2 linked regions of the Ruegeria pomeroyi DSS-3 genome follow. The protein of the gene in region 1 interacts with the protein of each later gene in a pairwise test. Links are inferred from orthologs where the notes say so. Each region holds a gene or a part of one and is shown in the gene's direction. Other genes may lie near its edges. The genes, in order: tpiA and pepT.

Evidence for each region.
Region 2: the proteins of tpiA (region 1) and pepT interact in binary tests that used the Escherichia coli proteins (3 or more experiments, as listed by UniProt). The link is inferred for Ruegeria pomeroyi DSS-3 from one-to-one orthologs.

The regions. Positions count from the first base shown.
Region 1 is NC_003911.12:2,772,681-2,784,182, forward strand. The notes cover bases 2,320-5,243. They hold tpiA (triose-phosphate isomerase), read left to right. Parts: upstream 2,320-3,365; coding sequence 3,366-4,121; downstream 4,122-5,243. Other genes in these bases: SPO_RS13285 (SUF system Fe-S cluster assembly protein), read left to right, coding at 2,320-2,598; SPO_RS13290 (HesB/IscA family protein), read left to right, coding at 2,902-3,264; SPO_RS13300 (GNAT family N-acetyltransferase), read left to right, coding at 4,173-4,646; SPO_RS13305 (LysE family translocator), read right to left, coding at 4,664-5,243. Outside these bases: tRNA guanosine(34) transglycosylase Tgt, read right to left, coding at 1-753; SPO_RS13275 (SPFH domain-containing protein), read left to right, coding at 929-1,819; SPO_RS13280 (NfeD family protein), read left to right, coding at 1,819-2,091; more of SPO_RS13285, read left to right, coding at 2,236-2,319; more of SPO_RS13305, read right to left, coding at 5,244-5,281; SPO_RS13310 (Lrp/AsnC family transcriptional regulator), read left to right, coding at 5,401-5,856; SPO_RS13315 (class I SAM-dependent methyltransferase), read left to right, coding at 5,929-6,561; SPO_RS13320 (TRAP transporter large permease), read right to left, coding at 6,607-8,004; SPO_RS13325 (TRAP transporter small permease), read right to left, coding at 8,004-8,675; SPO_RS13330 (DctP family TRAP transporter solute-binding subunit), read right to left, coding at 8,748-9,749; SPO_RS13335 (sigma-54-dependent transcriptional regulator), read right to left, coding at 10,077-11,306; SPO_RS13340 (sensor histidine kinase), read right to left, coding at 11,303-11,502. UniProt on the Escherichia coli protein: Involved in the gluconeogenesis. Catalyzes stereospecifically the conversion of dihydroxyacetone phosphate (DHAP) to D-glyceraldehyde-3-phosphate (G3P).
Region 2 is NC_003911.12:4,039,347-4,050,879, forward strand. Bases 5,262-8,216 are described here. They hold pepT (peptidase T), read left to right. Parts: upstream 5,262-6,097; coding sequence 6,098-7,336; downstream 7,337-8,216. Other genes in these bases: fghA (S-formylglutathione hydrolase), read right to left, coding at 5,262-5,924; SPO_RS19440 (alpha/beta fold hydrolase), read left to right, coding at 7,340-8,197; SPO_RS19445 (ornithine cyclodeaminase family protein), read left to right, coding at 8,194-8,216. In the rest of the region: SPO_RS19395 (HAD family hydrolase), read right to left, coding at 1-453; SPO_RS19400 (50S ribosomal protein L23), read right to left, coding at 620-916; rplD (50S ribosomal protein L4), read right to left, coding at 913-1,530; rplC (50S ribosomal protein L3), read right to left, coding at 1,527-2,252; rpsJ (30S ribosomal protein S10), read right to left, coding at 2,269-2,583; SPO_RS19420 (YaiI/YqxD family protein), read right to left, coding at 2,810-3,274; sthA (Si-specific NAD(P)(+) transhydrogenase), read right to left, coding at 3,655-5,082; more of fghA, read right to left, coding at 5,091-5,261; more of SPO_RS19445, read left to right, coding at 8,217-9,141; SPO_RS19450 (DEAD/DEAH box helicase), read left to right, coding at 9,279-11,327; dapB (4-hydroxy-tetrahydrodipicolinate reductase), read right to left, coding at 11,331-11,533. UniProt on the Escherichia coli protein: Cleaves the N-terminal amino acid of tripeptides.

The DNA.
Region 1 (11,502 bases):
CTTGCCCACCCCCATCAGATAGCGCGGCTTGTCCTCGGGCAGAAAGCCCGGCGCATAGTCGAGACAGTCAAACATCGCCGCCTGCCCCTCGCCAACCGCGAGGCCGCCAACCGCATAGCCATCAAAGCCGACGCTCCTCAGCGCTTGCGCGCTTTCCTCGCGCAGGTCCTGCTCCAGCCCGCCCTGCATGATCCCGAACAGGGCATGCCCCGGACGATCGCCAAAGGCCTCGCGCGAGCGTTCGGCCCAGCGCATCGAAAGCCGCATGCTCTCGGCGATGCGGTCGCGGTCGGCCGGCAGTGCGGGGCATTCATCGAAACACATGACGATATCGCTGCCCAACAGGCGCTGGATCTCCATCGAGCGTTCCGGGGTCAGTTCGTGCTTGGACCCGTCGATATGGGATTTGAAGGTCACGCCCTTTTCGGTCAGCTTGCGCAACCCCGCCAGCGACATCACCTGAAAGCCGCCGCTATCGGTCAGGATCGGGCGGTCCCAGTTCATGAACCTGTGCAAGCCCCCCAGCCGGTCGATCCGCTCGGCGGTGGGCCGCAGCATCAGGTGATAGGTATTGCCCAAGAGAATATCGGCACCGGTGGCGCGCACGCTTTCGGGCATCATCGCCTTGACCGTCGCCGCCGTCCCCACCGGCATGAAGGCCGGTGTGCGCACCCCGCCGCGCGGCGTATGGATCACGCCGGTACGCGCCTTGCCATCGCTGGCATGCAGGTCAAAAGAGAAACGCTCGCTCATCTCATCCTCGCGGCTCGGGTCAACCGGGCAGGCTTTGCCCCAAGCGCGCCGGCAATGCAAGCGGCGCGCCCGATTTCCCCTTTGCGCGGCGAACCATACAGCCCATACCTGTATTGAATGACGGCAACACACGCCCCATATGTATACCATAGTACACAATAATCAGGGACACAGCATGACCGAAGACCAGATCATCGGCCTTCTCAGCCAGAACATCATCTATCTCGCCGCCGCGATCTTTATCATCGTGGTCATCCTCAAGGGTATCCGCATCGTGCCCCAATCCGAGAAATTCGTGGTCGAACGGTTCGGACGGCTGCATGCGGTGCTGGGGCCAGGCATCAACTTTATCGTGCCCTTCCTTGATGTGGTCCGGCACAAGATTTCGATCCTTGAGCGGCAATTGCCCACCGCCAGCCAGGACGCGATCACCAAGGATAACGTGCTGGTGCAGGTGGACACATCGGTGTTCTACCGGATCACCGAACCGGAAAAGACGGTCTATCGCATCCGCGACGTGGATGGCGCCATCTCGACCACCGTGGCCGGGATCGTGCGGGCCGAGATCGGCAAGATGGACCTGGACGAGGTGCAATCGAACCGGGCGCAACTGATCTCGACCATCAAATCCTCGGTCGAGGATGCGGTTGACGATTGGGGGATCGAGGTCACCCGGGCCGAAATCCTGGACGTGAACCTGGATCAGGCCACCCGCGACGCCATGCTGCAACAGCTGAACGCCGAGCGGGAACGCCGCGCTCAGGTGACCAAGGCCGAAGGCGCCAAGCGGGCGGTCGAACTGAATGCCGATGCCGAGCTTTACGCCGCCGAACAGACCGCCAAGGCCCGCCGCATCGAGGCCGAAGCCGAGGCCTATGCCACCGAGGTCGTGGCCCGCGCCATCGCCGCGCACGGGCTGGAGGCGGCGCAATACCAGGTGGCGCTGAAACAGGTCGAGGCGCTGAATGCGCTGGGTAATGGCGCCGGAAAACAGACCATTATCCTGCCCGCCAATGCGCTGGAGGCCTTTGGCGACGCGTTCAAACTGCTGAAAGGAGGCAAGTGATGTCGGATGCGCTCTGGTCGGTATGGTGGCTCTGGATCGCCGGTGCGCTGGCACTGGGTGTGGTCGAGATGCTGCTGCCGGGCTTCATCTTCCTGGGTTTTGCCATCGGCGCTGCACTGACTGGGCTGATGCTGCTGGCGGTGACCCCGTCGCTGCCGGTGCTGCTCTTGGTCTTCGCCGCGCTGTCACTGGCCGCATGGCTGCTGCTCAGACGCAGCTTTGCATTGCCCACGGGCCAGGTGAAAACCTTCAAGGACGATATCAACGGGTGAGGCGCAGGAGTTTTCCGGCACGGAAAACAAGCCGGAAAAATTCAATTTTTCCGGCCCCCACCCAGCAACAAGGGGTGCCCTGCCCTCTGGACGGCCCCGGCCCCATTCCCTATATAATCGCTCAGGAAACAAGCCGAGGCCCAGATGACCCACGCGACAGAACCCATGGAAGGCGCGCCGCTGATTGCGCCCTCTTCCGTCGACCACGACCTGTACGAGCCGGTGGTCGAGGCCTGCCGCACGGTCTATGACCCCGAGATCCCGGTCAATATCTTCGAACTGGGTCTGATCTATACCGTCGAGATTTCGGATGAGAACGAGGTCCGGGTGATCATGACCCTGACCGCACCCGGTTGCCCCGTGGCTGGCGAGATGCCCGGCTGGGTGGCGGCAGCGGTCGAAAGCGTGCCCGGCGTCAAATCGGTCGAGGTCGAAATGACCTGGGACCCGCCCTGGGGCATGGAGATGATGTCGGACGAGGCGCGGCTGGAACTGGGCTTCATGTGATCGGCGCAGGGCGGTTATCCACAGAAAACCGGCCCCTGTTACAAAACCTTTACCCGACCGTCATGCTGTGTTGATCCGCCTGTTACAGGCCTCGGCCAGCCTTGCCCGCGGCCGTGGTCCGGATCCCATCCACTCCCGGACCAGACATCATCACCGGCCTCGGGTCCTGCCCTACCCCCATCGTGGGATCCACACCAGAACGGGCCGCTCTTGCCCGAGAGCGGCCCCCTTTCTTTCAGCCACCCTTGAGCCAGGCCCCCAAGCGCCCTAGATTAGGGGCAACGCGCGACAATGGAGATTTTCATGTTCGGCATTCCCGGCAAGCAGGCGGTGACCATGACCCCCCGGGCGGCGACCCAGATCGCCCGCCTGATGGACAAGGGCGGCCATACCGGGCTGCGCATCGGCGTCAAGAAAGGCGGCTGTGCCGGCATGGAATACACCATGGATTATGTGGATCAGGCCGATCCGCATGACGAGGTGGTCGAGCAGGACGGCGCCCGCATCCTGATCGCACCGATGGCGCAGATGTTCCTGTTCGGCACCGAGATCGACTATGAGGTCTCGCTGCTGGAATCCGGCTTCAAGTTCAAGAACCCCAATGTGGTCGATGCCTGCGGCTGCGGGGAATCGATCAAGTTCGACGAGTCGCTCGCCAGCCGCTGATCCGGCCCGCGCCCCACACCCCGCCCGCCGCGATTGTCACGCCGCGCCACCGATGCTATCGGGGGCCGAGATTTCACAAACAGCGATTTTGGGAGAGAGCAATGCGGCGCAAACTTGCAGCAGGGAACTGGAAGATGAACGGCACCGGCGCCGCGCTCGACGCGCTGGAGGCAATTGCCGGGGCGCATTCCGCCGCCGCTGTTGATCTGCTGATCTGTCCGCCCGCCACGCTCCTTTACCGCGCTGCACAGGTCGCAGAAGGCAGCCGGGTGCGGATCGGCGGCCAGGATTGCCACGCCGTCACCGCAGGTGCCCATACCGGCGATATCAGCGCCATGATGCTAGCCGACGCCGGTGCCAGCGCCGTCATCCTTGGCCATTCCGAACGCCGCGCCGATCATGGCGAGACCGACGCGCAGGTCTGCGACAAGGCGCGCGCGGCGCTTGAGGCCGGGCTGATCGCCATCATCTGCATCGGCGAGACCCTGGCCCAGCGCGAGGCGGGCCAGACGCTCGACGTGGTCTGCGCGCAACTGGCCGGTTCGGTGCCCGACGGGATCGACGGCACCCGGGTCGTGGTCGCCTATGAGCCGGTCTGGGCCATCGGCACCGGGCTGGTGCCGACGCTGGAACAGATTGCCGAGGTTCACGACACCCTGCGCCAGCAGCTGATCGGGCGGTTCGGGTCGGAGACCGCCGAGGCGATCCGCCTGCTTTATGGCGGCTCGGTCAAGCCGGGCAACGCGGCCGAAATCTTTGCGGTTTCGAACGTGGATGGCGCGCTGGTCGGCGGCGCCAGCCTGACTGCCGCCGATTTCTCGCCCATCGTCAGCGCGCTGGAACAGGCGGCGGGCTGACACCGCCCTTTGCCCCTTGTCCGCGCCGGATGGTCAGGGGATCATGCGCGCATGACATCACAAATGCTCGTTGTGCGGCAGGCGTCGCATCAGGACCTGCCGCAATTGTTCGACCTCTACCGGCACCTCAACCCCGAGGATGTGCCGCCACCCGCGCCGGATGTGGCGCGGGACATCTTGAACCAACTGTGCCGCTACGAAGGCAGCGCCATCTTCCTGGGCGAGGTCACGGGCACCTTGGTCGCCTCCTGCACCCTGATCGTCATTCCCAACCTGATGCGGGGCGGCAGCCCCTATGGGCTGATCGAGAATGTGGTGACCCATGGCGATTTCAGAAAACGCGGATTCGGCAAGGCACTGCTTGATCATGCCTCGGCGGCGGCCTGGCAGGCGGGGTGCTACAAGCTTATGCTGCTGACCGGGTCGTCCCAGCCCGAGGTGCTGCGCTTCTATCAAGGCGCCGGGTTCGAACAGTCCAAAACCGGATTTCAGAAACGGCGCGTTCCGCCACGCCCCGAGGGGTGAGCTTCGGCCCCGCGCCCTCAGGCCCCAAGCATCAGCTTGAGGGCAAAGCCGATCAGAACCACCCCCGACACCTGCCGGAACCGGTCATATCGCGCCTGGGTCATGACAGATCGGCGCAGCAGCTGCGCCAGCGCCGAATAGGTGCCGAGCGACAGGATCGACAGGGCGCAATAGCTGGCGATCAGCAGCGCGGCCTGCGGCGCCAGGGGCTGCGCCGGGTCCAGAACCTGCGGAAACAGCGCGATGTAGAACAGCAGCGCCTTGGGATTGCTGGCCGCCAGCAGAAAGGCCTCGGCAAACAGTGCATGGGCGCGCACGGCGGGCCCGTCCGCCTCAGCTGACAGAATTTTTTCCCGCTTGACCAACAGCTTGACCCCAAGCCAGACCAGATAGGCGATGCCGATCCAGCGGAACGCCTGCCACCACAGAGGGGAGGCCATGGCAAAGGCGGTGATCCCCGCCGCGCAAAGCGTGCCGCCCAGCGCAAGGCCCAGCGCATTGCCCAGGATCGTCGGCACCACCCGCCGGGCACCCAGCTGAAGCGCCCGCCGCAGCGTGTTCAGGTTGGCAGGCCCCGGCGTGACGATATTGACCGCCGATACCATCGCAAATGTTGTCCAAAGCGCCCAGCTCATCCCCTTGCCTTCCGTGTTGAGGTCACCGCGTTCAAGTTAGCGACTTCCATCAACAAAGTTCTTTCTATATCAAAACTACATCGGCTTATTTCCCTCCATTACCGAGGTGGATTATCAAAATGACTTTCACCGAAGAACCCGCACTCGATCCCCTTGATCGCGCGATTCTGGCCGCTCTGGTGCAGGATGCGCGCAGCGGCTGGAGCGAGCTTGCCGCGCAGACGGGTGTCTCGGCTCCCACCATCCGCGAGCGGGTGCGGCGCCTGATCGACAGCGGCGTGATCCGGGGCTTTACCGCCGAAATCTCGCCCCAGGCGCTGGGATACCGGCTGGAGGCGGTGGTTCGGTTTCGCCCCCTGCCCGGTAAACGGCACATCCTGGAACAGCGGATTCAGGAAACCGATCGGATCGTGCAATGTGACAAGGTCACCGGCGAGGACGGCTTTGTCGCGCGCATCCTGCTGCGCGATATCGGCGAACTGGACCCGCTTCTGGAAACCTTTGCGCGGATGGCAACGACCCATACGTCCATCGTCAAGTCCAGCCCGGTCCGAATGCGACCGCCCGCCTTTTGAGCGGCGCAGGACAAGACTGGACCAAGACGCGCGCAGCTGCCTATCCTGCCGGTGACACATAAGGGGATCGCCATGACGGGCGCGAGCGAGCCGGGCCGATTGGGACAGCTTTACGCGACACACGCGGCGCGGTGGCACGCGTCGATCACCAGGCTCGGCTATCCCGATGCCTATGCGCGCCTGACCCGCTGCGACCTGCAGCGCCGCGCGGCCCCTGCCCGGCAGGTCCTGGATGCCGGGTGTGGCACCGGCGCTTTTGCCGAGGCCTATCTGTCGCAAAGCCGCGGGGCGAAGCCCGCCCTGACCGCCCTCGACCCCTCGCCCGAGATGCTGGATCAGGCCCGCAGCCGGCTTGCCCCATGGCAACCCGACTGCCGGCAGGGGCAGCTGGAGGATCTGACACGCCTGAGCGCCCGTTTCGACACCGTGCTGTGTGCCCATGTGGTCGAGCATGTGGCCGATCTGGGCGCGGCGCTGGAGCAATTGCGCGCGGCCCTTCTGCCGGGCGGCAGCCTGCTGCTCTCGGTCAGCAAGCCGCATTGGTGCACGGCGCTGCTGCGCTGGCGCTGGGGCCACCGCGCCTATCGTCCCGAACAGGTCTGTGCCGCCCTCGCCCATCACGGATTTGGCCAGATCGAGCCGGTTCGCTACGTCAAGGGGCCACCCTCGCGCACCAGCTGCGGCTATCGCGCGGTGCGGAAATGAAAAGGGCGGCCCCGAAGGGCCGCCCTTGCGCCGCGTCTGCGGCTGTTACTTGATGATGATCTCTGGCCCCATCAGCGCGTTGGGCAGCACCGTCGACAGCCAGGGAACATAGGTCACCAGGATCAGGAAGACGAACAGCACGGCCAGGAAGGGCAGCGCCGCGCGCACCACGCTCATCATCGGCATCCCCGCCACGCCCGAGGTCACGAACAGGTTCAGACCCACCGGCGGCGTGATCATCCCGATCTCCATGTTCACCACCATGATGATGCCCAGATGGATCGGATCGATCCCCAGTTCGATGGCGATCGGAAACACCAGCGGCGCCACGATGACCAGCAGGCCCGAGGGCTCCATGAACTGGCCGCCGATCAGCAGGATCACGTTGACCACGATCAGGAAGGTGATCGGACCCAGACCCGCCGACAGCATCGCATTGGCCACATGCTGGGGCACCTGCTCGTCGGTCAGCACATGTTTCAGGATCAGCGCGTTGGCGATCACGAACATCAGCGTCACGGTCAGCTTGCCCGCCTCGAACAGGGTGTTGCGGGTGTCCTTGTGAAAGAACGCCCCCACCAGTGCGAGCGGCCGGGTCAGCAGGCTCTTGCGCACGCCCCCGTTGTTCTCTGCCGCCAGCGGCCCCATGTCGCGATAGACGAAAGAGGCCACCAGGAAGGCATAGACCGAGGCCACCGCCGCCGCCTCTGTCGGGGTAAAGATCGCCTTGGTGATGCCGGGGATGCCGTAGATACCCACCATGATCACCACGATCAGCATTAGACCCCACAGCGCATCACGGAAACTGTCACCGATCTCGCCCCAGCCCGCCCAATCGCCCTTGGGCATGCCCTTGATCGTGGCCATGACATAGATCGCCACCATCAGCATGACACCGGCCAGAATGCCCGGAATGACGCCGGCCAGGAACATCCGGCCCACCGAGACCTCGACCGAGGCGGCATAGACCACCATCACGATCGAGGGCGGGATCAGGATGCCCAGCGTGCCCGCGTTACAGATCACACCAGCGGCGAATTCCTTGGTATATCCCGCCTGTTTCATCGCCGCGATGACGATGGACCCGATGGCCACCACCGTCGCCGGGGACGAACCTGACAGGGCGGCAAACATCATGCAAGCAAACACGCCCGAGATGGCAAGACCGCCGCGCAGATGGCCTACACAGGCGATGGCAAACCGGATGATCCGCTGCGCCACCCCGCCCGTGGTCATGAAGGACGAGGCGAGGATGAAGAAGGGGATCGCCAGCAGGGTGAAATGTCCCTCAAACGCCTGGAACAGCGTCTGCGCCACCGAGGCGAGCGAGCTGTCCGAGAAGATCAGCAGGAACAGGACCGAGCTGAAACCGAGCGCAACCGCGATGGGCACCCCGATCAGCAGGAACCCCACCACCATCACAAAGAGAAGCACCACGTCCATCAGTCATCCTTCCCCAGTTGCTCGCGAACTTCTTCCAGTTCGTCCTCGGCCTCGTGGCTGGCGATCATGCGGTCCTGGCCACCGGTCCAGATGCTGCGGGCCACTTGCAGGAACCGCCACAGCAGCAGCCCCATGCTGAGCGGCAGCACCAGATAGGGCACCAGCCGCGGCAGTTTCTCGTATTCGTCGCCCTCGTTGAACACGGTCTCCATCCAGCCCAGGATCGCCGGATGCGGGATGTCGTTGGTCTCGTACCAGCCCTTGGGCCGGAACTCGTCCTCGAACCCGGTCGGAAACACGCGCCCGGTGGTCTGCGGCAGGTTGGCGAAGTTGGACCAGTAGTCCCACGACCCCTTGAGCAGCAGCAGCGTGAACAGGATGCAGACGGTGATCGAGATCATCGCCATCACGCTGCGCCCCTTGGGCGACAGCATGTTGATGACCGCATCGACCCCCAGATGGGCGTTCTTCTTGACGGCATAGCTTGCCCCCAGCAGCACCAGCCAGCCGAACATGAACACCGTCAGTTCCAGCGCCCAGAGAATATTGTGATTGAACACGTAGCGTGCGACCACATTGGCAAAGGTAATCACCGTCATGCAGCCCAGCAGCACCGCGATGATCGTCTCTTCAATGCGATCCACCCAGCTTTCGCTTTTGTGCGGATGCATGTCCCTCGTCCCTTGTTTGTATGAAAAAGGGCGCGGACAGTCCTGCCCGCGCCCCGTCAGGCTACACCCTGATTACATCGAGGCGTTGATGGCCTGGGCGGCGTCGATCGACTCCTGGCCCACGTCGTCCACGAACTTGTCCCAGACGGGCTTCATGGTATCGACCCATTCCTGACGCTGTTCGGCAGTCAGCTGGCGCACCACGCCGCCGGCGGCCAGGATCGCGTCACGGGCCTCGTTGTTGACCTTGGTCGATTCCGCGTTGCGGGCATTGGTTACCTCTGTGAGGATGGTCAGGAACTGGTCGCGCACACCCGCATCCAGGCTGTCCAGCCAGTCGACCGAGGTCACCACCAGATAGTCGATGATGCCGTGGTTGGTCTCGGTGGTGCCGTCCTGCACCTCAAAGAACTTCTGGCCATAGATGTTGGACCAGGTGTTCTCCTGCCCGTCGACAACGCCCTGCTGCAGCGCGCCATAAACTTCGGAGAAGGCCATCTTCTGCGGGCTGGCGCCCATCGCTTCCATCTGCGCGACCAGCACATCCGAGGACTGCACGCGGAACTTAAGCCCGTTGGCATCGGACGGCACCAGAAGCGGCTTGCTCGCCGACATCTGCTTCATGCCGTTGTGCCAGTAGGCCAGGCCCTGAAGGCCACGCTTCTGCATGCTGTCGAGCAGCGCCTGACCGGCATCCGAGGTCTGGAACGCGTCCACCGCATCCACGTTCTTGAACATGAAGGGCAGATCGAAGAGGCGGAATTTCTTGGTGAATTTCTCGAATTTCGACAGCGAGGGCGCGGCCAGCTGCACATCGCCCTGCAACATCGCCTCGAGCACCTTGTCATCATTGTACAGGGTCGAGTTCGGATAGACCTCCATGCACATGGTGCCGTTCATCTCGGCATTGACGCGCTCGGCCAGAAGCGAGGCAGCGATCCCCTTGGGGTGCTTGTCGGTATTGGTCACGTGGGCGAATTTCACCACGATCTCGCCATCGTCGCAGGCGGCGATGGCGGCACCGGCGGTGACGGTCAAGGCCAGCGCGGTAGCGGCGGTTGTCAGGAATTTCATGTCTTTTGTCCTCCCAAAAGTCTGTCACATGCTCCTCGGACGCCAGAGGCGCCACATGGGGGCAGTGAAACGAATCGCCCGGCAGCGCTCAAGACATCTCGCCACGGGTCGGAAGAATGTGAATTTATGAAATAAATTCAGAAAGTTGCGAGTGCTTCCGATTCGAATTCAGAGCGGCGACAAAAGCCGTTGTGCAGGATCTCGCACAGCTCTGCGCAGCCTTGTGCGGATTTTCGCACAAGGTTGCGAATCGCACGCCACCGCTTGCCCGGGGCGTTGGCCAAGAAAATTCGTCGAATTTTCTTGGCGCCTGCCGCGATCGCGTTGCTAGCGGCGATAGGCTTCGGGCTTGATGCCGTAGCGGGCCAGCTTGTCGTAAAAGGTCTTGCGCGGCAGTTTCAGCGCCTGTGCCGCCTCGACGGCGCGGCCGTTGTGGCGCCCCAGCGCCGCGATCAGCAGCGTGCGTTCCACCCGTGCCATCTGCTCGGCCAGCCCCAGCTCGGCGGCCTCGCTCACCTCCTCGGGCATGCCCAGCACGAAACGCATGGCCGCCGACATCAGCGAGCGCGCGTTACCGGGCCAATCCTGCGCCATCAGCGCCGCAAGATGGTCGGGCGTCACGGCAGGCGTGGCGATGCCGGCCTGTTCCGCCGCCTGCATCACGTAATGGCGAAAGATCACCGGGATATCCTCGGGCCGTTCCGCCAACGCCGGAATGCGTACTTGCATCCCCTCCAGCCGATAGAACAGGTCGGCGTTGAAACTCCCCTTCCCCACCAGCGCGGCCAGATCGGCGGTGCTGCCCGCCAGCAGCCTTGCGCCACCGGCCTGTTCCATCTCTTCCAGCAGCGCGTATTGCGCCGCCTGCGAGAGGGCCGAAACCTCGTCCAGGAACAGCGAGCCCTGCGCGGTCTCGGAGCTGAGCCGGGACAGCTCGGCCGCGTCCAGCCCGGCTGCGGCCCGTTTGACAAAACCGCCCAGCGCGCGCGGAGACATCAGGTGGATCACCTCGGCCACTTTGGAAATACCGCTGCCCGCCGGACCGGTCACCAGCACCTCGGCACCGGTGGGGGCGACGCCGCGCACCCGCTCGCGCAGTGCCTCGGCCCGGGCCGAAGTGCCAAACAGCATCCGCGCCGCCGGATCCCCCCGGTCAAGCTGCCGTTTCAGCGCCCGGGTCTCTAGCACCTGCGCGCGCGCCGCCATGGCGCGCGCGATCACCGCCAGCAGGTCGGCGGCGGCACAGGGTTTTTCCAAGAAATCAAAGGCGCCATCCCCCATGGCGCGCACCGCCATCGGTATGTCCCCCTCGCCGGTCAGCAGGATCACCGGCAGATCCGGGTCGATATCCTGCGCATAGGACAGCAGGTGGAACCCGTCGCGCCCAGGCATACGGATATCGGACACGATGACCCCGTCGAAAGTGGCAGTGATATGATCCTTGGCCGCGACAAAGGACCCGGCCGTCTGAACCGCGTAATCGGCCAGATCCAGCGTCTGCCCCAGCGCCTCGCGCACCGCCGCGTCGTCATCGACCAGCAGGACCTTTCCGATCATGCCGCTGCCTCCTCTTGCCAGGGGTCAAGCTCGACCGTGAATTCGGCGCCGCTGCCGGTATTGCTGCCCCGGATATTGCCGCCAAAGCTTTGCACCAGCCCGTAAGAGATCGACAGACCCAGGCCCATCCCCTCGGAACTGCCCACCGCCTTGGTGGAATAGAAGGGTTCGAACACCTTCTCGGGTTCCTTCAACC
Region 2 (11,533 bases), 1.3 Mb from region 1 along the record:
CTCGACGGCGGCATAGATCGGTGCGTGCGGCTTGACCATCTGCATGCGGCCCGAGACATAGGCCCGGTCGAACTCGGTCAGGAACGGGTAGACCGTGCAGGCATAATCGAAGTTCTGTACTCCGAAATTGGTCAGCGCAAAGACCGGCACGCCCTTGTTTCTGAGCGCCCTAAGCAGGCGCACCGAATGCGGGATTTCGGGCGTGGCCAGCTCGATCCAGCTGTCATGCCAGGCCCGGATCTCGTCACGCCAGTCGGGATATTTCTCGGCCCAGTCATAGATCGTGTCGGTGAAATGATGGCCCTGATCGACAAGGTCGTTCATCCCGTGCAAATCGACCTCGGCAAACATCTGCCGCCGCCGCTCCTCGCCCAGAACACGGTCGTAATAGCGCTCGGGCTGCCACTCGATCAGCACATTGCCGATGTCGAAAATCACCGCCTCGATTGTCATCTGAAATCTCTCTTGCCCTGAATGAATGCGGGCCTGCGGCCCTGCCCCGGACTGAACCAAGAGCGGGGCGGATGATCAACCCGAAACATCCGCGTCGAGCCGCCAAACGAAAAACCCCGGCTGCACGGGGCAGCCGGGGTTCGATCTGTTGCAAGAGCGGGGTCGCTCAGAGGCCGGTCGACACGTCGATCGTGTTACCCTCTTCGAGGGTCACATAGGCCTTTTTCACGTCTTTCCGCTTGCCCAGCTGGCCGCGGAACCGCTTGACCTTGCCTTTGGTGATGGTGGTGTTGACCGCCTTCACCTTGACACCGAACAGCGATTCGACCGCTTCCTTGATCTGCGGCTTGTTGCTGTCGATCGACACTTCGAACACCACGGCGCCGTTTTCGGATGCCATGGTCGATTTCTCGGTGATGATCGGCTTGCGGATCACGTCGTAATGTTGTGCTTTCGCGCTCATTTCAGACGAGCCTCCAGTGCTTCGACAGCCGCTTTGGTGAGCACCAGGGTGTCACGCTTGAGGATGTCATAGACGTTTGCGCCCATCGACGGCAGGATATCCAGACCTTCGATGTTGCGCGCGGCGCGGGCGAACCCTTCGTTGACCGCGGCGCCGTCGATGACCAGCGCGCGCTTCCAGCCCAGGTTTGCAACCTGCTTGGCCAGAGCTGCGGTCTTGCCTTCGGCCTCGGCGTTCTCGATCACGACCAGTTCACCCGCCTTGGCCTTGGCCGACAGCGCGTGGCGCAGGCCCAGCTTGCGGAACTTCTTGGTCAGGTCGTGGCCGTGCGAACGCGGGGTCGGACCCTTGTAGACACCACCGTGACGGAAGGTCGGCGATTTGCGCGAGCCATGGCGAGCGCCGCCGGTGCCTTTCTGGCGGTAGATCTTCTTGGTCGAGTAGCTGACCTCGGACTTGGTCAGCACCTTGTGGGTACCGGCCTGCGCGTTGTTGCGCTGCCAGCGGACCACACGGTGCAGGATGTCCGCGCGCGGTTCGAGACCGAACAGCGCTTCGTCCAGGTCGATGTTGCCGGCCTTGGTGCCGTCGAGTTTGATCACATCGAGTTTCATGCTTCACCCCCTTCGGCGGGCGCTTCGGCAACAGGTGCTTCGGTTGCGGCCGATTTCACAGCAGCCGGGAAGGGCAGGCCTTCCGGTGCTTTCTTCTTGACGGCATCCTTGACGGTGACCCAGCCGGACTTCGGACCGGGCACGGCGCCCTTGATGAAGACCAGACCACGCTCGGCGTCGGTTTTCACGACTTCGAGGTTCTGGGTGGTGACACGGGCAGCACCCATGTGACCGGCCATCTTCTTACCCTTGAACACGCGGCCCGGGTCCTGACACTGACCGGTGGAGCCGTGCGAACGGTGGCTGATCGACACGCCGTGCGAGGCGCGCAGACCACCGAAGTTGTGGCGCTTCATGGCACCGGCGAAACCCTTACCGATCGAGGTCCCCGACACGTCGACCTTCTGGCCGGTCAGGAAATGCTCGGCCGAGATCTCGGCGCCAACTTCGATCAGCGCGTCTTCGGACACGCGGAACTCGGCCAGCTTGCGCTTGGGCTCGACCTTCTGTGCGGCGAAGTGGCCGCGCATGGCCTTGGACACGCGCTTGATCTTGGGGGTGCCTGCACCCAGCTGAACGGCGGTATAGCCATCCTTCTCGGTGGTGCGCTGGGCGACGACCTGCAGGTTGTCCAGCTGAAGAACGGTCACAGGGATCTGCTTGCCGTCTTCCATGAACAGCCGGGTCATGCCGACTTTCTTTGCGATAATACCGGAACGCATTCTCTACCCTCCGATCTTACGACTGCAGCTTGATCTCGACGTCCACGCCGGCGGCGAGGTCGAGCTTCATCAGCGCGTCCACCGTCTGCGGGGTCGGATCAACGATATCCAGGAGCCGCTTGTGAGTGCGGATCTCGAACTGGTCACGGCTTTTCTTGTCGACGTGAGGGCCACGGAGAACCGTGAACTTCTCGATCTTGTTCGGCAGCGGGATCGGGCCGCGCACTTGCGCGCCGGTCCGCTTGGCAGTGTTGACGATCTCTTGCGTGCTGGCGTCCAGAACGCGATAGTCAAATGCCTTCAGCCGGATACGGATATTTTGGCTTTGCATTGTCATGCCTTTTTGTCAGGCGTTGGGGTTGAGAGGAGGATCCGCGCGCATCGCAAACCCTCGTCGAACCCAAACGGCGGGAATCACCCCGCCGCCAAATTCTCATCGAGAACCCGCGCGCTATACTAGGGGTCGGGATGGCTGACAAGGGGTTTTGGCCCCCGGCGGCGGGATGCGGGCGCTTTTCCCCCAAATACCACCCGCCAAGGGGATTGCGGGCCAAATATCAGCCCTGGGCATCCCTTTGCGCCGCGCGGATCTCGCGCTCCAGCGCGTCCAGAAAGCGGGCGCGATCGGCCTTGGAAAAGGGTTTGCCGCCACCACCCGCGCCCAGCGGGTTGGCGGCGCGCAGGTCGGCCATCAGGTCGCGCATCGCCAGTTGCTGGCCGATATTGGCGGGGGTGAAGGCCTCGCCATTGTGGCGCAGCACCCGGGCGCCCGCCTCGACACATTTGGCAGCCAGCGGAATGTCGGCGGTGATCACCACATCGCCGCGCCCGGCGCGCTCGGCGATCCACTGGTCGGCCACATCCGGCCCGTCGGGCACGATCACGGTTTCGACCAGCGGATTTTGCGACGGGCGCAGCCCCCCGTTCGACACAACGGCCATGCGCAGCCGGTGCCGGGTGGCCACCCGCTCGGCCTCGGCCCGGACCGGGCAGGCATCGGCATCGACGTAGAGGGTTGTCATGGGGGCGATGTATAGGGGGTTTGGTGGGGGAGAGGTAGGGGGATGGCCGCAAAGAGCCCAGAGTTGCGAGCGCTACGACGGCAAGCCCATCAAATAGACTGGCAAAACGAGTGACAGAATATGGGCTAGTGTTGCCAGAGGGTGTTCAAACGCAACACGAAGCGACGATTTCTCCATGCGGAACATCTTTATTGTATCGTCCCGATATCGTTGAGAAACCGCTAAAAGAAATCCATAGGTTGCGAGCATCGACATGACGACAATAGCGAAGCTTTGATCTGATGACATATTGAAACCCAAGAATCTCTAAACCAGAATTCTGCGCAGAATACGCTTTCGATTCAACGGCAACTTCGTCCGCACAGCCGCCACCCTCACCGCTACTTCTTGGGCTTCTTCACCTTGAACTCCTCGGGGATGGGCATCCGGTTGAACGCGTCCAGACCGGCGGTGCGATAGGCCTCGGCCAGGGTGGGATAGTTGAACGTGTTCTGCACGAAATAGTCCACCGTGCCTTTCAGGTTCATCACCGCCTGGCCGATATGGATCAGCTCGGTCGCGCCCTCGCCCACGATCTGCACCCCCAGCACGCGGCGGGTCTTGAGGCTCAGCAGCATCTTCAGCATACCATGTTCCAGCCCCATGATATGCCCGCGCGAGGTTTCGCGGAATCGCGCCACGCCCACCTCGTAGGGGATGCCGCGTTCCTGCAACTCTTCCTCTGACATGCCGCAGGTGGACATCTCGGGCACCGAATAGATGCCATAGGGGAACCAGGGGCTTTCCGGCAGGGTCGGCGTTTCCAGCGCATGACAGGCCGCGACCCGCCCCTGCTGCATCGAGGTCGAGGCAAGCGAAGGATGCCCGATCACATCGCCGGTGGCATAGATATGGGGCACCGATGTCTGATAGGTCTTGCGATCCACGGTGATCCGGTTGCGGTGATCGGTTTCCAGCCCCACCGCGTCGAGGTTCAGGGCCGAGGTCGCGCCCATCCGACCAGCGGCGAACAGCAGCATCTCGGCGCGGATATGGCGGCCATTGGCCAGGCTGATCTCGATATGGCTACCGGTATCCTCGATCTTCTCCACCGCCGAACCCAGCCGCAGATCGACACCGTTTTCGCGGATCTGATGGGTGAATTCCTGGATCAGGGTGCGGTCGATGAAGTCGAGAAAGGTCTCGCGCGGTTCGATCAGCGTCACCCGCACATCCAGCGCCGAGAACATGCTGGCATATTCGACCCCGATCACCCCGGCGCCGATCACGGCCAGCGAACGCGGGATCCGCTCCATCTCCAGAAAGTCGTCGCCATCGACCACCGTCTTGCCATTGAACGGCACGTAGTCGGGGCGATAGGTCTTGGTTCCGGTGGCGATCAGGAACTTGGCGGCGGTCAGGCGCGTGGTATCGCCCGCCTCGGTCGCGACCTCGATCTCGTGCGGGCCGACAAAGCGCGCCAACCCGTTCAGCGTGTCGATATGGTTGCGGTTGAACTGATGCTCCAGCACGTCGACCTCGTAATCGAGCGTCATGTGCAGCCGCGCCTTGAGATCCTCGGCGCTGATCCGGTCCTTGACCCGGTAGGAGCGCCCGTAAAAGCTGCGCTCGCGCCAGCCCGACAGGTTCAGCACCGTTTCGCGCAGCGTCTTGGACGGGATGGTGCCGGTATGGACCGAGACACCACCCAGCCGGTCCTTGCGGTCGATCACCAGCACCCGGCGTTTCAGCTTGCCCGCCTGAATTGCGGCGGCCCGGCCCGAGGGGCCGGAACCGATGATGATCAGGTCATAGTCGAACGTGCTCATACCGCCGCTCAATCCCGATAAAGCGCTTCGGCATGGAACGACACGTGGTCTTCCATGAAACTGGAGACGAAGAAATAGGAATGATCATACCCCGGTTGCAGCCGCACCGTCGCCTGCTGGCGGCGCTCGGCGATGGCGGCGGCCAGCGCCTCGGGGCGGAGCAGGTCGATGAACTGGTCACTGGTGCCGGTGTCGATCAGGATCGGACCGTCAAAACCCGCCTGTTGCATCATCAGCGTCGCGTCATGTTTCGCCCAGGCCGCCTCGTCTGTTCCCAGATAGGCGTTCAGCTGCTTGCGGCCCCAATCGCTGCCCGTCGGGTTCGAAATCGGTGCGAAGGCCGAGACCGAGCGATAGCGGCCCGGCAGGTTCATCGCCAGTGTCAGCGCCCCGTGCCCGCCCATGGAATGGCCGGTGATCGCCTGACGGGTGGGGTCGATGGCGAAATGTTCCGCCACCAGCGCTGGCAGTTCCTCGGCCACGTAATCCCACATGCGGAAATGCGGGGCCCAGGGTTCCTGGGTGGCGTTCACATAGAACCCGGCGCCCTGACCCAGATCGTAATCCGCGTGATCCGCGACACCCTCGCCGCGCGGCGAGGTATCGGGAAACACCAACGCGATTCCCTGCTCGGCGGCCCATCCCTGCGCACCCGCCTTGACCATGGCGTTTTCATGGGTGCAGGTCAGGCCCGACAGGTACCACAGCACCGGCACCGGGCCGTCCTTGGCCTCGGCCGGCAGGAACAGGCCAAAGGTCATGTCACAGCCGGTGGCGGCCGAGGCATGGCGATAGACACCCTGTACACCGCCGAAACAGGCGTTTTCCGAGACGGTTTCGATCATGACACGGTCCTTTTCCACTGGTTCCCCGCCATGGCTAGCGGGACAGGGCGCAGAGGTAAAGCGTACTGGCCGACCGACCCCGTCTTTTTGCGACACCCTGCGGCGACCCAGCGGCCCGCTTGACTTGTCCCGGACCTGCGCCTTTGATCGCGACAACCGCAGGAGGTGACATGCAAAACCAATTCGACAAGGAACTTCAGGACCGTCTCGTGCGCTATGCCGCCATCGACAGCCAGAGCGACGAAAGCGTGCCCACCTCGCCCAGCACCGCCTGCCAGTTCGACATGCTGCACCTGCTGCGCGACGAGCTGGTCGAAATGGGCGCACAGGATGTGGAACTGACCGAGTATGGCGTGGTGCTGGCCACCATTCCGGGTACCGCGCCGGGGCCGACCGTTGGGTTCCTTGCTCATGTAGACACTGCACCGCAGTTCAACGCCAGCGGCGTGAAGCCACGCGTGATCGGCGGCTATAACGGCGGCGACATCACCTTTCCCGACGATCCCGCGCTGGTGCTGTCGCCCGCCGAACACCCCTATCTGGCGGAAAAGATCGGCCATGACCTGATCACCGCATCCGGCACCACGCTGCTCGGCGCCGATGACAAGGCGGGGGTGGCGATAATCATGACCATGGCGCGGCACCTGCTGAACAGCCCCGATATCGCGCGCGGCCCGATCCGCGTGGCCTTTACCCCCGACGAAGAGATCGGGCACGGCGTAAATGAACGGTTGCCCGCCGATCTGCGCGCCGATTTCGCCTATACGCTGGACGGCGGGCAGGTGGGCGAGATCGAGTATGAAAGCTTCTCGGCCGACCGCGCGGTGGTGACAGTGACAGGCGTGTCGATCCATCCTGGCTGGGCCAAGGAGAAGATGGTCAATGCCATCCACCTCGCCGCGAAGATCGTGCAGACCCTGCCGCAAGCAACGATGACCCCCGAAACCACCGACGGGCGCGACGGGTTTATCCACGCCACCGATATGGAGGGCGGCTCGTCCGAGATGGTGATCAAGTTCATCCTGCGCGATTTCGAGCGCGACGGGCTTGCCGCCAAGGGCGAGTTGCTGCGCCAAGTCTGCGCTGCCGTGCAGGCGGGCGAGCCGCGCGCGGCGATCAAGTGCGAGATCTATCCGCAATACCGCAACATGCGCTATTGGCTGGAAAAGGACATGACACCCGTCGAACTGGCCCGCGCGGCGGCCGAGGCCGAAGGGGTCGCGCCGATCTCGGTCCCGATCCGGGGCGGCACCGACGGCTCTCGCCTGACCGAAATGGGGGTGCCGACGCCCAATATCTTTACCGGCATGCAATGCATCCACGGACCTCTGGAATGGATTTCGGTGCAGGACATGGCAACCGCCACGCGCACCTGCCTGAGACTGGCGCAGATGGCAGCAAAGGGCTGAGGTTTGGGCGAGCGTAATCTGACAGAAGAACGCGACAAGTTTGCCGCCCTGCACCCGGAAGCGCGCCATGTCGTCCATGGCCGCGACTGGGGCGTGATCCGGGTGGGGCAAAGCGGCCCCGCGCTGGTGCTGATCCCGGGTACGCTGGGCCGGGCCGATATCTTCTGGCAACAGATCGCAGCGCTGTCGGGTGAGGCGCGCATCCTCGCGGTCAGCTATCCGGCCTCGGGCGGGATCAGCGATTGGGCGGCCGATCTGGCGCAGATTATCTCGGATGCCGAAATGCAGGGCGCGACCATACTCGGCTCGTCGCTGGGCGGCTATCTGGCACAGTATCTGACTGCCACCGAACCGGCGCTGTGCGGCGGGCTGGTGGCGGCCAATACGCTGGCCTCGGTTCGCGGGATCGACCAGGTGCCACCCTATGCGCTAGACCTTGCCACCACGCCAATCGACGATCTGCGCGCCGGGTTCGAGGCCGGGCTGGCGAGCTGGCAGGCACCCGACCATCCCTATAGCGATCTGGCGAGGCTCTTGCTGCAAGAGGTGCGCACACGCATTCCCGAAGGCGAATTGCGCGCGCGATTGCAGGCGCTGAAAACCGCGCCGGAACTGCCCGCGCAAAGCCTGCCACGTGATCGCATGTTCACTGTCGAAAGCGATGACGACCATCTGATTTCGCCGCCGATGCGCTCGGCCCTGCGCGCTGCGCTGACGCCCGCGCGCGCCTATCGGTTCCGCGCTACCAGCCACTTTCCCTATGTCACCCGTCCCGACGCCTATACCGCATTGCTGCGCGAGGTGCTGGGCCTGACAGGCGATCATGCGATCTGGCCCGCCGGGGAGGAGAGCCTGTCATGAAGATCATATCCGCCGAAGAAATCCGCCAGCACTTGCCGATGCGCGATGCCATCGAGGTGGTGGAAAAGACGATGATCCAAGTTTCGCAAGGGAAGGCCAATCTGCCGCTGCGCACGGTGATGGATATCAACGGCACCAACCGGCTGGGCGTGATGCCCGGCGCGCTGAGCGACCCCACACTTTATGGGATCAAGGTCCTCAGCCTGTTTCCCGGCAATCCCGCCAAGGGGCTCAGCTCGCATACCGGAACCGTGCTGCTGTTCGATGCCGAGACCGGGCAGCCCCGCGCGGCATTGGATGCCGATGCGATCACCGCGATCCGCACCGCAGCCGCAACCGCGGTGGCGACACGGGCGCTGGCCCGGTCTGACGCGCAGGTGTTGGCGCTGATCGGCACGGGCGAGCAGGCCGAAAGCCATATCGAAGCGCTGACACTGGTGCGCGAGATTGCCGAGATCAGGGTTGCCGGGCGCAACCCCGAGCGCGCCGCCGCATTTGTCCGGCGCATGGCCGATCATTATCCCGGCATCACGTTCACCGCTGCCACCGATGTCGAACAGGCGGTCAGCGGGGCCGATATCGTCTGCACGCTGACCTCCTCGCCCTCGGTGGTTCTGCATGGCGACTGGATCGGGCCGGGCACGCATGTGAACGCGGTCGGCGCCTCGATCCCCTCGATGCAGGAAATCGACGAAACGCTGCTGCTGAAATCCGAGCTGTTCGTCGATTACCGCCCCTCGGCCTTTGCCCAGGCGCGCGAGATCATCTCGGCTCTGGAAACGGGCGCGATGAGCGAGGCGCATGTCAGGGGCGAGATCGGCGAGGTTCTCTCGGGCAAGATTCCGGGGCGCTCGGGCACCGATGCGATCACACTCTACCGCTCGCTTGGCATCGCCGCGCAGGATCTGGCCTGCGCCGATCATGTCTGCCGCACCATCGGCTAGCAGACGCCCATCTGGCCGCGACATAGCCGGTATTCGCAGCATTCGCGCCACCGGGCATGGACAAATGCGCCTCTCTTCGTTACATGGCCCAATCTTTGCGCCGGGGTGAGTCCCGCGCCCTATTGGACATTCCCCTGATGACTTCCCCCCTTCTCGATGCCCTCGCCGAGCGCGGCTTCGACACGCTGACCGATGTACAACAGGCGGTCACCGACCCCGAGTTGGCCAGCGCCGACCTGCTTGTCTCGGCCCGGACCGGATCGGGCAAGACCGTGGGCTTTGGTCTTGCCATTGCTCCAACCCTGCTGGGCGAGGCCGAAACGCTGGGCCCGCCCGCCGCGCCACTGGCGCTGATCGTGGCCCCCACCCGTGAGCTGGCCTTGCAGGTCAGCCGCGAACTGACATGGCTGTTCGCCAAGGCGGGAGGGCGCATCGCCACCTGTATCGGCGGCATGGATGCCCGCACCGAGCGCCGGACGCTGGAGCGCGGCGCCCATATCGTCGTCGGCACGCCGGGGCGCCTGCGCGACCACATCACGCGCGGCGCGCTTGATCTGGCCGATATTCGCGCCGTGGTGCTGGACGAGGCCGACGAGATGCTTGACCTCGGCTTTCGCGAGGACCTGGAGTTCATGCTGGGCGAGGCACCCGAAGACCGCCGCACCCTGCTGTTCTCGGCAACCGTCTCTCCGGCCATCGCGGAACTGGCCAAGACCTATCAGCGCCAGGCCGCGCGCATTTCGACCCTGGGCGGCGAACGCCAGCATTCCGATATCTCGTATCAGGCGGTGCAGGTTTCGGGCGGTGACGGCGAACACGCGATCATCAACCTGCTCAGGTTCCATGATGCGCCCACCGCCATCGTATTCGCCAATACCCGCGCCGCCGTGGCGCGGCTGACCGCACGTCTGGCCAACCGTGGCTTTGCCGTGGTCAGCCTGTCCGGAGAGTTGAGCCAGGACGAGCGCAGCCATGCCTTGCAGGCCATGCGCGATGGGCGCGCCCGGGTCTGCGTCGCCACCGATGTGGCCGCGCGCGGCATCGACCTGCCCAATCTCGACCTGGTGATCCACGCCGATCTGCCGACCAATACCGAAGGTCTGCTGCACCGTTCGGGCCGTACCGGACGCGCCGGGCGCAAGGGGATTTCGGCGCTGATCGTCCCGGACAAGATCTCGAAAAAAGCCTCGCGCCTGCTGAAATGGGCCAAGATCGAGGCCGAATGGACCCAGGCGCCCACGCCCGAGGATATCCTGGCCAAAGACGAAGCGCGTCTGCTGGCCGATCCGCTCTGGACCGATCCGGTCGAGGACGAGGAAACCCGCATCGCCGCCGGCCTGATGGAGCAGTTCACGGCCCAGCAGATTGCGGTTGCCTGTCTGCGTCTTTATCGCGCCAAGCTGACCGCGCCCGAGGAACTGAACCAGCCGCCCGCGCGCGGCGCCCCGTCTGTGGCGGCAAGTTTCGGCCCCTCGCGCTGGATCTCGCTGTCGGTCGGGCGCGAACAGCGGGCCGAACCGCGCTGGCTGCTGCCGCTGCTGTGCCGGGCCGGCAATCTGGAGAAAAGCCAGATCGGCAAGATCACCATGCAGGCGCAGGAAACCCATGTGGAACTGGCCGAAGCGGCGGTTCAGGGGTTCCTGGACCAGATCGGCCCGTCCGGTGTCGTCGAAGGCGAGATCACCGCGCGGCTGCTGGATGGCGTGCCGGAAATGACCCGCGGCCCGCAAGGCAAGCCCCGCCCGCGCAGCGACCGGCCGGCGGCAAAGCCGTTCAAACCGGCGAAGCCACGCCATAAGGCCGATCGCGACAGCGCAGCGCCCGCAGCCGAACCGCGCCCGTTCAGAGAGCGCGAGGCCACCCCGGCCCCGGCAAAACCCAGACGCGCCAGGGAAGACGGCGCCGACAGGCCCGCGAAACCGGCGCGCGCAACGCTGCATGCCGGCAAATCCGAGAAGCCGTATAAACCGCGCAAACCGGCCTCGGGCCCCGGTGTCAAGCCGAGCAGCAAACCGGGCGGCAAACCCAGTGACAAACCCGGCGGCAAGCCCTGGGCAAAGCCTGGCGCCAAACCCGGCGTGAAACCGGGCGGCAAGAAACCGGGTGGGAAACCGACAGCTGGCGCGTCGCGCCCCGCAGCGGGGCGCCCGGGCGGTGAAGCTCCGCCAAAGCGCAAGCGGGACTGAGGCTCAGAGCCCGAGCACGTCGACCATGTCGTAATGCCCGGGCGCCTTTCCTTGCCCCCAGAGCGCGGCCTTGAGCGCGCCGCGCGCAAACACCGCGCGGTCGCTGGCCACGTGGCGCAGCACGATCCGCTCGCCCGGGGCGGCAAACAGCACGTCATGCTCACCCACGATGTCGCCACCGCGAATGGCGTGAAATCCGATATCGC